4 regions of the Ornithinibacillus liuyingii genome follow, and region 1 is predicted to be linked to each of the others. Evidence: riboswitches for the same ligand, from Rfam matches in the RefSeq annotation. Region 1 holds a riboswitch; each other region holds the start of a gene.
The links. A riboswitch is a leader RNA that binds a small molecule or an ion and turns the genes downstream of it on or off. The one in region 1 is predicted to bind S-adenosylmethionine.
Positions count from the first base shown of each region.

Region 2: linked by a shared signal. The riboswitch ahead of ACSKT4_RS15785 (methionine ABC transporter ATP-binding protein) and the one ahead of ssuE (NADPH-dependent FMN reductase) in region 1 are both predicted to bind S-adenosylmethionine.
Region 3: linked by a shared signal. The riboswitch ahead of ACSKT4_RS14560 (methionine ABC transporter ATP-binding protein) and the one ahead of ssuE (NADPH-dependent FMN reductase) in region 1 are both predicted to bind S-adenosylmethionine.
Region 4: linked by a shared signal. The riboswitch ahead of metK (methionine adenosyltransferase) and the one ahead of ssuE (NADPH-dependent FMN reductase) in region 1 are both predicted to bind S-adenosylmethionine.

Region 1 is NZ_JBPWOS010000002.1:135,916-139,100, reverse strand. It holds gene ACSKT4_RS03595 (LLM class flavin-dependent oxidoreductase) at 1-708, opposite strand, end outside; SAM riboswitch class I at 809-916, opposite strand; SAM riboswitch class I at 1,039-1,148, shown strand; gene ssuE (NADPH-dependent FMN reductase) at 1,310-1,852, shown strand; gene ACSKT4_RS03585 (YitT family protein) at 1,913-2,719, shown strand; gene ACSKT4_RS03580 (cation:proton antiporter) at 2,917-3,185, shown strand, end outside.
Region 2 is NZ_JBPWOS010000012.1:55,154-58,338, reverse strand. It holds gene ACSKT4_RS15790 (methionine ABC transporter permease) at 1-662, opposite strand, end outside; gene ACSKT4_RS15785 (methionine ABC transporter ATP-binding protein) at 655-1,677, opposite strand; SAM riboswitch class I at 1,842-1,955, opposite strand; gene ACSKT4_RS15780 (thioredoxin family protein) at 2,035-2,352, opposite strand; gene ACSKT4_RS15775 (toprim domain-containing protein) at 2,372-2,728, opposite strand; gene gcvH (glycine cleavage system protein GcvH) at 2,890-3,185, opposite strand, start outside.
Region 3 is NZ_JBPWOS010000010.1:133,786-136,970, reverse strand. It holds gene ACSKT4_RS14565 (glycoside hydrolase family 30 protein) at 1-844, shown strand, start outside; SAM riboswitch class I at 954-1,065, shown strand; gene ACSKT4_RS14560 (methionine ABC transporter ATP-binding protein) at 1,169-2,194, shown strand; gene ACSKT4_RS14555 (methionine ABC transporter permease) at 2,184-2,846, shown strand; gene ACSKT4_RS14550 (MetQ/NlpA family ABC transporter substrate-binding protein) at 2,884-3,185, shown strand, end outside.
Region 4 is NZ_JBPWOS010000012.1:121,832-125,016, reverse strand. It holds gene metK (methionine adenosyltransferase) at 23-1,219, opposite strand; SAM riboswitch class I at 1,341-1,447, opposite strand; gene pckA (phosphoenolpyruvate carboxykinase (ATP)) at 1,642-3,185, shown strand, end outside.

The sequences.
Region 1 (3,185 bases):
TGCCATCCCAATTGTGCGGAAAGGCTCTCGTCCTGCTTCTTGTCTACGCTGTTTCATATCAGCAATCTTGGCTTGTGCTTCCTCCACCGTATGTCCATGGATGACATACGCATCACAAAGCGATGAAATGACCTGTTTCCCTTTCTCACTTTCGCCACCCGCATATAAAATTGGGTTTGGCCGTTGGACTGGCTTAGGGGAAAGCTTGGTGTTCTCTATTTGATAAAACTGGCCCTGATAGGAGAAGGTTTCCTCCGTCCATAATCCTTTCAGAATCTCAATAAACTCTGCTGTTCGGTCATATCGTTCATCATGTGCGGTAAAATCACCACCATATTGCTTCGCCTCCTCGGCCCACCAGCCAGAAACAACATTTAAGGTAAAGCGTCCATTACTAATATGGTCGATGTTTGCCGCCATTTTTGCTGTAACAGCTGGATTATGAAACACGGGACGAACCGCTGTCATGATCTCGATTTTTTCTGTTACGGCTGCTAAAGCTGCTGCAGTAGACCATGCCTCTAAGGAATCCTTGTCTGTGCCTTTAATATCATTCAAGTAAAGCTCCGCAATTAAGGTAGTATCATAGCCCCATTTTTCTGCTGATTGAATTACTTTCTTTGCATAGTCAAACGTTGGTGGCATCTTTTCATCCTCGACATTACGTAACCACCCGCCAAAAATCGGTAACCAAAATCCGTACTTCATAAAACTTCCTCCTCATCCACTTGTGTTCTATCTGTAAAACATAAAAAAATCTCCTTCCCTAGATAGGAAAAGAGATAACTACTAAAAATAAGTTTGCACTCTCCTATCTTCCAAGCAATTGCTTGATGGAATTGGCACAGTATTCTTATGAAAGAACCTGTTGCCGAGGCTTCAAAGGGCCATGTCCCTCCACCTCTCTTGATAAGATCAAAAATTATTTGATTATTTCCTCTATCATAAAGTAACCCTTTCCACCTTGTCAATCATTAATTCCTACTTGACTGATAGGAATTGTTCGAATAGAATATAACAATAATTGCACACCACTACTTCTTATCAAGAGAAGTCGAGGGAACAGGCCCGATGACGCTTCAGCAACCTCTGATATATCATGTCAGAAAGGTGCTAATTCCGACGAGATTATTCTTGAGAGATAAGAGATTACATACAACAATGTAAAATCCCTTTATTCTCACCAGAAGAATAAGGGATTTTTCTGCTGATAGGAAGTAAATGCTAGGAAAAAACACAATCGCAAAAAGGACCGAATGTCCATTTTTCAAATGAATCGATGCAAGGAAATAGGAAAGGTTGAGTAGGAATGAGTGAGATCGTTATATTTTCTGGTAGTACTGCTACATTATCTGGCTCTGAGCAGGTATTACGTTATTTCGGGAGCCTATTACATGATAGACAATTTTCAGTAACCCATATTTCGGTAAGAGATGTACCATATCAAGATCTTTTTGACATGAATATAAACAGTCCAAAAATAAAACAAATGACAGCATTAATCGAAAATGCCCACGGTATCCTGATTGGGTCACCGGTTTATAAGGGAGCTTATTCCGGGGTGTTAAAAGCATTCATTGATCTTCTGCCACAGGATGTGTTGAAGCATAAGCCAGTCCTTCCGATTATGACTGGTGGGAGTCCTTCCCATCTTTTAGCCCTCGAATATACACTGAAGCCACTATTAGCCACATTAAAGGCGCATAATTTAAAAGGCCTCTACCTATTGGATCAAACAATCAATAAACAGAGGGAAATACCAATAGTAGATGAGGAAACCATACAGCGAGCAAGAAAACAGCTTGATTATTTCTGTAAATTAGTAGTTCACAGGCAGACAACGCCCATTTAGATGATTCAGCAGAATTTTAGCTAAAGATACTAATTTACATACACTAGGGAGAGTTACATCATGAAAAATATAATCGTCATCATCGGATCCTTTATTGTTGCATTTGCCTTTAATTTCTTTCTGGTCCCTTTTGGTATCTTAAGTAGTGGCGTTAGTGGTATAGCTATTTTAATTGGACTCATTACGCCACTTGATATCGGAATTCTGACCTTTATCTTTAATTTACCGTTACTCTTATTGGGCTATGTTAAATTAGGGAAGAGGATTACCGTGAATACGCTGATTTGTGTCGTGTCCCTATCTTTCTTTTTATATATTTTACCAGTAGTTGCGATAACGGATGATATTTTGCTTTCAACCATCTTTGGAGGAATTATTGGTGGAATTGGAGTCGGTATCATACTGAAATATTCCGGAACCTCTGGTGGGTTGGACATTATCGCGATTATTATTTCCCGTAATAGTAATATTAGTGTAGGGCTACTCCTTACCGGAATGAATGGTGTCATTGTCCTGCTATCTGGTGCTATCTTCAGCTGGGACATTGCATTATATACCCTTTTATCTATTTATTTGACGGGGAAAGTTATCGATGCGATTCACACAAGTCATATCAAACTGACCATGCAGATTGTGACATCAAAAGGAGATCAAATTAGAAAAGAATTACTGCAATCCGTTTATCGTGGGATTACGATTACGGAGGGATTCGGTGGTTATACAGAAGAAAAGAAACAAATTCTAATGATGGTCGTGACCCGTTATGAGACCGTGAAAATTAAAGAAATCGTTCGTCAACACGATGACAAAGCGTTTATTAACATCTTTCAAACCGTTGAAATTGATGGTGAATTTGCAAAGAACTAACGAAAGAACTCGTCTGCCCTGCTTCCTTTTCTATTTTCACCCTAATAGAAAAGGAATTTGGGGATAAGATGTTAGTAGTCGTATTCATTTTTCTATGTTAGCAAAAAAATAAAACATTACATTAGCTATTGAACGAAGCCAGTGATAAAATACGCTTATTCCAATCATTTACATATAACATAAGAAGGTGACTAGATATTCATACAGAATTTGTACTCATTAGTATTGTTATTGTCATTTCACTCGGTATCTTATCACAATGGTTAGCCTGGAGAATTCAATGGCCATCTATTGTCATCATGTCTGTTGCCGGATTATTAATTGGTCCGGTATTCGGATTAATTAATCCGCAAGAAGCGCTTGGGAGTCTTTATAGTCCCATTATCTCGCTTGCAGTGGCATTAATTTTATTTGAAGGTAGTACAAGCTTAGATGTACGGGAATTAAAGGGGGTATCGAAGTCGGT
Region 2 (3,185 bases), on a different contig from region 1:
TTATCCAATTTATTGGTAATAAAGTCACCAATGAATTGGAATATGAAAACAATAATAACAATTAATACGGTGCATACAAACACGACATCAAAGTCACGTCTAACAAAACCATGGTAATAGGCAAAGTCTCCTAGCCCCCCAGCACCGATAACACCAGCTACTGCTGTATACCCAATTAAGGCAATTGCAGTAACCGTTATTCCAGAAACAAGAGCAGGCATAGATTCTGGCAATAACACTTTAAAAATAATGGTTTTTGTTCTAGCTCCCATTGCCTGTGCTGCTTCAATAACGCCTCGATTTACCTCACGTAACCCAATTTCTACTAACCTTGCATAAAACGGAGCTGCACCCACTATTAACGCAGGAAGAGCCGCGTTTGGTCCCCTAATCGTGCCAATCAAGAAATTAGTAAATGGAATCAATAACAATATTAAGATAATAAAAGGAATGGCTCGAAATACGTTAACAATTGTTGCTACAATAAAATTCAACGCTTTGTTTTCCCATAGTCCACCTTTGGAGGTTAAATAAAGTAAAAGTCCTAATATTACTCCAAAAATAACAGTCCCTACTAAGGCTAAAAGGGTCATATAGAACGTTTCGCCGGTTGCCACTAGTAATTTCTCTATTACTACATTAGGAAATAATTCATTAGGCATGGGTTAAAACCTCCACTTCTACAGTGGTTTTTTCCGTAATAAATTGGATTGTATTGTTTATTTCACGGTCACTTCCGTTAATTTGTACTACTAGGGTCCCATAAGCACCAAGTTTAGTTTGAGTAATTTTTCCTTGAAGAATATTTACTTCAATTTCAAATTCCTTAGATAACTGACTGATTAATGCTTGGTTTGCAGAATCGCCGACGAAATGTAAACGAACAACCCTTCCACTTGTATAAACATCTAATAATTGACTCAAATCACCATCTGAGTCACCCATCACTTGTTCGACAAATTTCTTAGTAACGGGCTGCTTCGGTTTTAGGAACACATCTAACACATCACCCTGCTCCACAATCTTTCCTTTTTCCATCACAGCAACTCGGTTACAAATTTTCTTGATAACATGCATTTCATGGGTAATTAATATAATGGTAAGTCCTAATCTTCCATTAATATCTACCAAAAGGTCTAATATGGAATCTGTTGTTTCTGGATCTAATGCAGAGGTTGCTTCATCACACAATAACACCTTAGGATTATTCGCAAGTGCTCTTGCAATACCAACTCGCTGCTTCTGCCCACCACTTAATTGAGAAGGATACGCATTCTCTCTTCCAGCAAGTCCCACAAGCTCAATTAGTTCCTTTACTCGATCTTCTCTCTCTTTTGCAGGAACTCCAGCAATCTCTAATGGAAATGCAATATTTTCACGAACTGTACGTGACCATAGAAGATTAAAATGCTGAAAAATCATACCAATATCCTGTCTAGCAATTCTTAGTTCATTCTTCTTCATTGCCGTTATATTTTTGCCTTGAATGGTTACCTGACCAGAAGTAGGGTCTTCGAGACGATTTAGCAAACGAATAAATGTACTTTTTCCCGCACCACTATAGCCAATCACACCAAATATATCACCATCTTCAATGGTTAAACTTAAGTGATCCACTGCTTTGATTTCTTTCTGATCAAAGCGAAATACTTTAGTCAGATCTTTAATAGATATCATTCCATATCCCTCCTCTTTCTATGATGTACTAATTTCGGAAATGCATAAATACAATCGTATTTATATCACGTAATGGTAAGAATTGATTTTGCCCTTCCCAAATAAAAAACGCCTTTCTGTAAGAGAACAGAAAGACGTAATAGTAACTATTAAATCCTAACGTTCCCTCATCTTTCAAAGCCAATTGCTTTGTAGGACTTGGCACCTTTTTCAAACACGAAAGTTTGAAGGTTGCCGCGGTATCATAGGGCCTTTCCCTCCACCGCTCTGGATAAGAGATTTACATTATTCAATTTTTCAACAGAATTTACTATATCATCAGTATATAGACGTGTCAATAAAAAAATGCAATACAATTTATTTTTTATCTCGAAATAATTCTGGTTGATATTCTAAAAGGTAACGATATATATTCCCAGTGGATTGAAATGCATAGATTTTTTCTTTAATATCATGACCCTTTTTTATGACAAGACAAGGAACACTTTCGATTTTATTGTCTTGCATGAAATCAGGATACAAAGAGGCATTCATTTCATAAAATATGTTCTCCTGATGCACCGCTTCTATCTTATCTAACATTGTCCTGGCTATGTGGCAAGTACCACAAAAAGGGGTATATATATACAGTAAATATTCTTGTTGTTCAAGAACTTCTTTGGAAATCTCGTTCAATTTATCACCTACTTGAAAGCTAGACTAAATAATGGGGATTAACAGCAATTTGCTTACCAAGTAGAAGCATTGCTAAAATTCGTTCTGGGGTAGCAGCTACTTCTCGATACTCACTACTAACATAAATATGCTCTGCATGTGGTAACTCAAGGGAAAGTTGTTTCCGAAGCTTCATCCCAGATTTGTCTTCATCAACAAAGATATAAACATCCTTTTCATCCAACTGATAGGTTTCTAGCATTTCATCAAAACGTTCTATATCAAACGTTCCATTCGTACAAATAATTGTAATCTGGTCATTAATAACTTTCTCAAGTTGCCTTTTATCCGTTAAACCCTCAACAATTATAACACGTTCAGTTTGATGTGAAATCATGGTAGATCCCCCTCATATGATTAGAGCGTAAGGCGTCCAAACACAAACAGGTGAACATATTCTCAATAGGGACTGACGCCTAGAGCTGGATATTTTTGAAATGAAAACTGACTCTTTTCCGTAAAGCTTGGAAAAAAGTCAGTTCTTAGATGTTTAACATATTATTCTTGTTCGATTAGTTCTTTATATGCCTCAGGCGAAAGTAGATTTTCTAGTTCAGATTCATCACTAGGCTCGATGACAATCATCCATGCACCTTCATATGGAGCTTCGTTTACAAGCTCAGGGCTATCCTCTAAATCTGTATTTACTTCGACAATTTTCCCACTAATAGGCGCATATAATTCAGACACTGTCTTTACAGACTCAACGCTACCAAAAGGCTCATCAACTTGTATCTCATCTCCAACCTCTGGAAGCTCAACAAATACGATATCTCCTAATTCGTCCTGTGCGA
Region 3 (3,185 bases), on a different contig from region 1:
TGAAGATGAGCGTGTTTATGAAGCATACGCGAACTATTTTGTAAAATACATTCAAGCCTATGAAAACAACCAGATTCCAATTGATGCTATTACGATTCAAAATGAACCAGAGCATACCTCAGAATCCTACCCCACTATGAGTATGAATGCTGAGGAGCAAGCGATGTTTATTAAGCAATATTTACACCCTACATTTTCACAACACGATATTAACACCAAAATTTTGGCGTACGATCATAACTGGGAGAATGCTTTTGATTATTCGAACAAGGTTCTTCATGATGAAGAGGCTAATGCATACACGAGTGGCATCGCGTTTCATTGCTATGAGGGGGACCCTGAAAGTATGTCGAAGGTGCATGAAGCATATCCGGACAAGCATATCTATTTGACAGAGTGTAGTGGTGGTGATTGGAGCGCAGATTTTGGCGATAACCTAAATTGGTATATGTCGAATCTCATTATTGGTGGACCTCGGAATTGGGCAGAGGCAGTACTACTATGGAATATTGCACTTGATCCTAATGGCGGACCAACGAATGGGGGATGTAGTGATTGTCGCGGTGTTGTGACAGTAAATAAAGAGGCAAATGAGGTGTCAAAAAACGTCGAATATTATGCCCTTGGTCATGCTAGTAAATTTGTAAACCCCGGTGCAGTCCGAGTAAGTACTACGCATTATCAAGGTAAACTAGAAACAGTGGGGTTTCGAAATCCTGATGATTCAATGGTTCTAATCGTAGCCAATACAAGTGATCATTCTGAAACATTTCAAGTCAATTACCAAACCGAGTCTTTCACTTACACAATGGACCCGAATAGTGCTGCCACGTTTACATGGTAGGACAGGGACGAGAGATTCTATGAATTATTTTAAAAAAAAGATTGACATCTAATTCATTAGGTACTATAGTATTTATCATAACTTACAACTACATAAATATTGAATTTTCTTCTTATCCAGAGAGACCGAGGGATCAGGCCCTATGAAGTCTCGGCAGCGGGTTAATGTAAATTAACACTGTGCCACTTCCTGCAAATGTACGTACATTTGAAAGATGAGAAGGAAGTCGTTTCAGTTTATATTTTGAGACCTTCCTTTTTTCTATGGATAAGAAAAGAGGAAGGTCTTTTTCGTTGTGAATGAATAAAGGAGTGGCGTGAGTATATGATTGAATTTCGGAATATATCAAAAACCTTTAAAATTGGCAATCGTGAAGTAAATGCCGTTAAAAATGTATCTCTTTCAATTCAACAGGGAGAGATATTCGGAATTATTGGCTTTAGTGGTGCAGGGAAGAGTACCTTGTTACGACTAGTGAATTTATTGGAGACGCCGACAAATGGTGAAATTGAAGTGCAAGGCATCAATATCGGATCGCTCTCCCAAAAGGATGTCAGAAAGCTTCGAAGTAGAATTGGCATGATTTTTCAAAACTTTAACCTATTCGCTTCTAGAACAGTAGCAGGAAATGTGGCATATCCACTGAAGCTTGCTGGTTGGTCTAAAAAAGAAATCGATAAAAGAGTTAGCGAGCTACTTAGCTTTGTTGGTCTTACCGATAAGGCAAAAGATTATCCAGAGCAGTTATCTGGTGGGCAGAAGCAACGAGTCGGGATTGCGAGAGCACTAGCTACCTCTCCAGATATATTAATTTGTGACGAGGCAACATCTGCCCTAGATCCAGATACAACAAGTGAAATTCTTCGTCTTCTCAAAAAAGTAAATAAAGAATTAGGGATTACGATTTTGCTGATTACCCATGAAATGCATGTTATACAGGAGATTTGTGACAAAGTTGCGGTGATGGAGAATGGTGAAGTGATTGAAACGGATTCAGTCTTTAATGTATTTACCAATCCACAGCATCTTACGACACAGCGCTTCATCCAATCCGTACAGCAAGACAGACCATCAACTTCATTATTAAGGGAATGGAGAAGAAAAGGTGGAAAACATTTATATCGCGTTATCTTTAAGGGCGAGGTTGCCAGTGATCCAGTCTTATCTCGAGTAACTAGAAAATTTGATGTGGATGTCAATATTGTATACGGCTCTGTCCGAGAGCTTCAGGAGAAATTATACGGAAACTTGCTTGTCTCGTTTGAGGGACAGGAAGAAAATATATCTTCTGTTCTTTTAGCACTTCAGCAAGATGTAACAGTAGAGGAGGTGAATGTAAATGAAGGTTGATTGGAGTACATTTTGGCCGCGAATACTGGAGGCTACTGGGGAAACAGTTTTAATGGTTATTATGACACTTATTTTAGGTTCCATTCTGGGTATAACGATAGGTTTACTTTTATTTGTAACAAGAACTGGTAATATTTTGGAAAATAAGATTATGTTTAATTTACTGAATGTCTTGATTAATATTATTCGCCCTATTCCGTTCATCATCTTCTTAGTGGCAATTAGTCCATTAACTAGAGCAGTAGTTGGGACAACGATTGGGACATGGGCAGCAATTTTCCCAATGACGATTGCTTCAGCATTTGGAATTGCAAGGGTAGTAGAGAACAACTTAGTGAGTATTGACTCCGGAGTAATTGAAGCAGCGAAGGCAATGGGAGCAAGTCCTTTACGAATTATTTTCACCGTACTAATCCCAGAGGCGTTAGGACCACTTATTTTAGGGTTAACCTTTGTAACCGTAAGTTTGATCGACTTCTCAGCAATGGCAGGAACTGTTGGCGGAGGCGGTTTAGGTCATGTAGCAATGACCTATGGATACCAACGATTTGATGGCAGTGTCATGCTAGTGACCGTTATTATACTGATTATTCTAGTACAAATCGCACAGTGGATTGGAAATACAGTATCAAGAAAGATTATGAGACGATAGATTACTTCATAGTAAAAATACAAAAGGAGATGGAATGATGAAAAAATGGTTTAGTATGTTAATCGTATTAATTGCAGTGAGTACATTAGTTGCTTGTGGAAGTGATACTACTTCAGGTAATGGAGATGAAGTAGTAGTTAAAATTGGTGTAACAGGAACAGATGGCGAGGTATGGCCAATTCTAAAAGAGAAGGCGAAAGCAGAAGGTATTGAAATTGAATTAGTGGAGTTCTCTGACTACACATTGCCGAATCAAGCGTTAGCAAACGGTGATATTGATCTCAATTCATTCCAGCATATTGCATTTTTATCCCAATTTAATGAAGAGAATGATCTTGA
Region 4 (3,185 bases), on a different contig from region 1:
GGTTCTAAGCCTTTTAAATACATTATTTAACTTGTGCTAATAACGCGTCTACTTTATCGGTTTTTTCCCAAGGAAATTCTACATCTGTTCTACCGAAATGACCATATGCTGCAGTTTGCTTATAGATAGGTCTTTGTAAATCTAGCATGCGGATAATTCCAGCTGGACGTAAATCAAATATATCGCGAACAGCATTAACTAATACCTCTTCGCTTACTACTCCGGTACCAAACGTATTAATGGAAATGGAAACCGGTTCTGCAACACCGATTGCATATGCAAGCTGAACTTCACATGAATCAGCTAATTTAGCAGCTACAATATTTTTCGCCACATAACGAGCAGCATAAGCAGCTGAACGGTCTACTTTTGTAGGATCCTTCCCACTAAAAGCACCCCCACCATGGCGTGCATAGCCACCATACGTATCGACAATTATTTTTCTACCAGTTAAACCTGCATCCCCTTGTGGACCTCCAATAACGAATCTTCCAGTCGGGTTAATAAAGTATTTCGTTTCATCATCTAATAATTCTGCAGGTACTACTGGCTTAATGACGTGCTCGATCAAGTCTTTTTCAATCTGTTCTAAAGTAACACTTTGTGAATGCTGTGTAGAAATGACAATCGTATCAACTCTTACTGGATGATCCTCTTCATCATATTCAATGGTTACTTGTGTTTTTCCATCTGGACGAAGATAAGCTAGCGTACTGTCTTTTCTAACATCACTTAGCCGTTTAGAAAGTTGATGCGCTAAAGAAATTGGTAACGGCATTAATTCTTTTGTTTCGTTACAAGCAAAACCAAACATCAATCCTTGGTCTCCTGCTCCGATTGCATCAATTTCACTCTCTGTCATTTTTCCAAGACGTGCTTCTAACGCTTGGTTTACCCCGCTTGCGATATCTGGTGATTGCTCATCAATAGCAGTTAGAACTGCACAAGTATCAGCATCAAATCCATATTTCGCACGAGTGTAACCGATATCTTTAACGGTTTGTCTAACAACCTGTGGGATATCAACATAGGTAGATGTGGTAATCTCTCCAGCAACAAGTACTAATCCTGTTGTTACGGTCGTTTCACACGCAACCCTAGCTAGCGGGTCCTTTTTTAAAATTTCATCTAAAATTGCATCGGAAATTTGGTCACATATTTTATCTGGGTGACCTTCTGTTACTGACTCAGAAGTAAATAATCGACGATTCTTAGCCATTTGGCTAAATCCTCCCTCTATTTCTTTGTTACGGAACTCAAATATCTATCAGATAGTATATCCTTAATCAATAAAAAAAGCCTTTCCTTCTTACATGAGGAAAGGGTTTACTAGCCTTTCGCTCTTATTGTTCAAGGAATTTTCCTTGCTTCAGGTTAGCACCTTTTCACAAATGTGATGGTTGCCGGGTTTCATCGGGTCTGTCCCTCCACCAACTCTGAATAAGAGAGTATCCGCTCTATTGTAGATTAACTGAAGCAATTGTCCTATGTCAACTGTATAATACACTGTCACGTAATTTTAATAAAATAATACAATAAAAACAACGAATAGTATGGACTATTAATTTAAATGTGTTATACTAATAATTAATTTCAGGAAATAAATGTATTGAATCTCATAAATAAAGGTAGGTAATTTTAATGAATACAGTAATGAAAACCTCATTATTGGAAGAACTTCTGTCCCAGCAAACTACAAAGAAAAACTTATCTGTTGCTAGATTAGTTGAAAAAGTCCTTTCACGAAATGAAGGGGTCTTATCAAATACAGGAGCTGTGCTCGCTACTACCGGTAAATATACTGGCCGTTCCCCAGAGGATAAGTTCATTGTAAAGGATTCCATATCCGAAAGTAAAGTAGACTGGGGTACTGTAAATCAACCTATTGAAGAAAAAGTATTTGAATCCTTATATACAAAAGTAATGGAGCACCTAAAGCAAAAAGATGAAGTTTTTGTATTTAATGGATTTGCTGGAGCTGATCACAACTATCAATTACCAATTCAAGTAATCAACGAATTTGCTTGGCATAATTTATTTGCGAAACAATTATTCATTCGTCCAACAGAGGAGCAATTAGCAAATCATCAAGCAGAATTTACTGTAATCTCTGCCCCAACCTTTAAGGCTGATCCGAGTATTGATGGTACTAACTCAGAGGCATTTATCATTGTATCGTTCAAGCACAAAGTCATCTTAATCGGTGGAACAGAGTATGCAGGTGAAATCAAAAAGTCCATCTTCTCTATCATGAACTTTTTATTACCAGAGCAAAACATATTATCCATGCACTGCTCAGCAAACGTAGGTAATGAGGGGGATGTTGCTTTATTCTTCGGTTTATCTGGAACTGGAAAAACAACATTATCAGCTGATCCTTACCGCAAGCTAATCGGTGATGATGAGCATGCCTGGAGTTCTAGTGGTGTGTTTAATATAGAAGGTGGCTGTTATGCAAAGTGTATCAACCTATCGGAAGAAAAGGAACCACAAATATACAACGCCATTAAGTTTGGTTCTGTATTAGAGAATGTAGTATTAGATGAAGAAACACGTATCCCTAATTTCGATAATACTTCCTTAACAGAAAATACTAGAGCTGCATATCCATTAGAACATATAGATAATATTGTAAATCCAAGCATTGCAGGACATCCGAATACCATTGTATTCCTAACTGCTGATGCATCTGGTACGTTACCACCTATTAGTAAACTAACAAAAGAACAAGCAATGTATCATTTCTTAAGTGGGTATACTAGTAAACTAGCTGGAACAGAACGTGGTGTAACAGAACCGCAAGCAACATTTTCAGCCTGCTTTGGAGCACCTTTCCTTCCATTATCGCCTGCAACATATGCAACGATGCTAGGTGAAAAAATTGATTTATATAATACAAATGTATTCCTAATTAATACTGGATGGACTGGTGGATCCTATGGTGTAGGAAATCGAATTAGGCTCTCTTATACTCGTGCAATGGTTCATGCTGCATTAGAAGGAGAACTAAATAACGTCGAAACAATTAAAGATGAAATCTTTGGCTTGGAAATCCCTGCTCATGTTGCTGGTGTTCCTGATGAACTACTTATTCCAAGAAATACATGGGAAGACAAAGAGGCATATGACGAAACAGCAAGAAATCTGGCTAAGAAGTTCCATGATAATTTCAAAAAATTTACTCA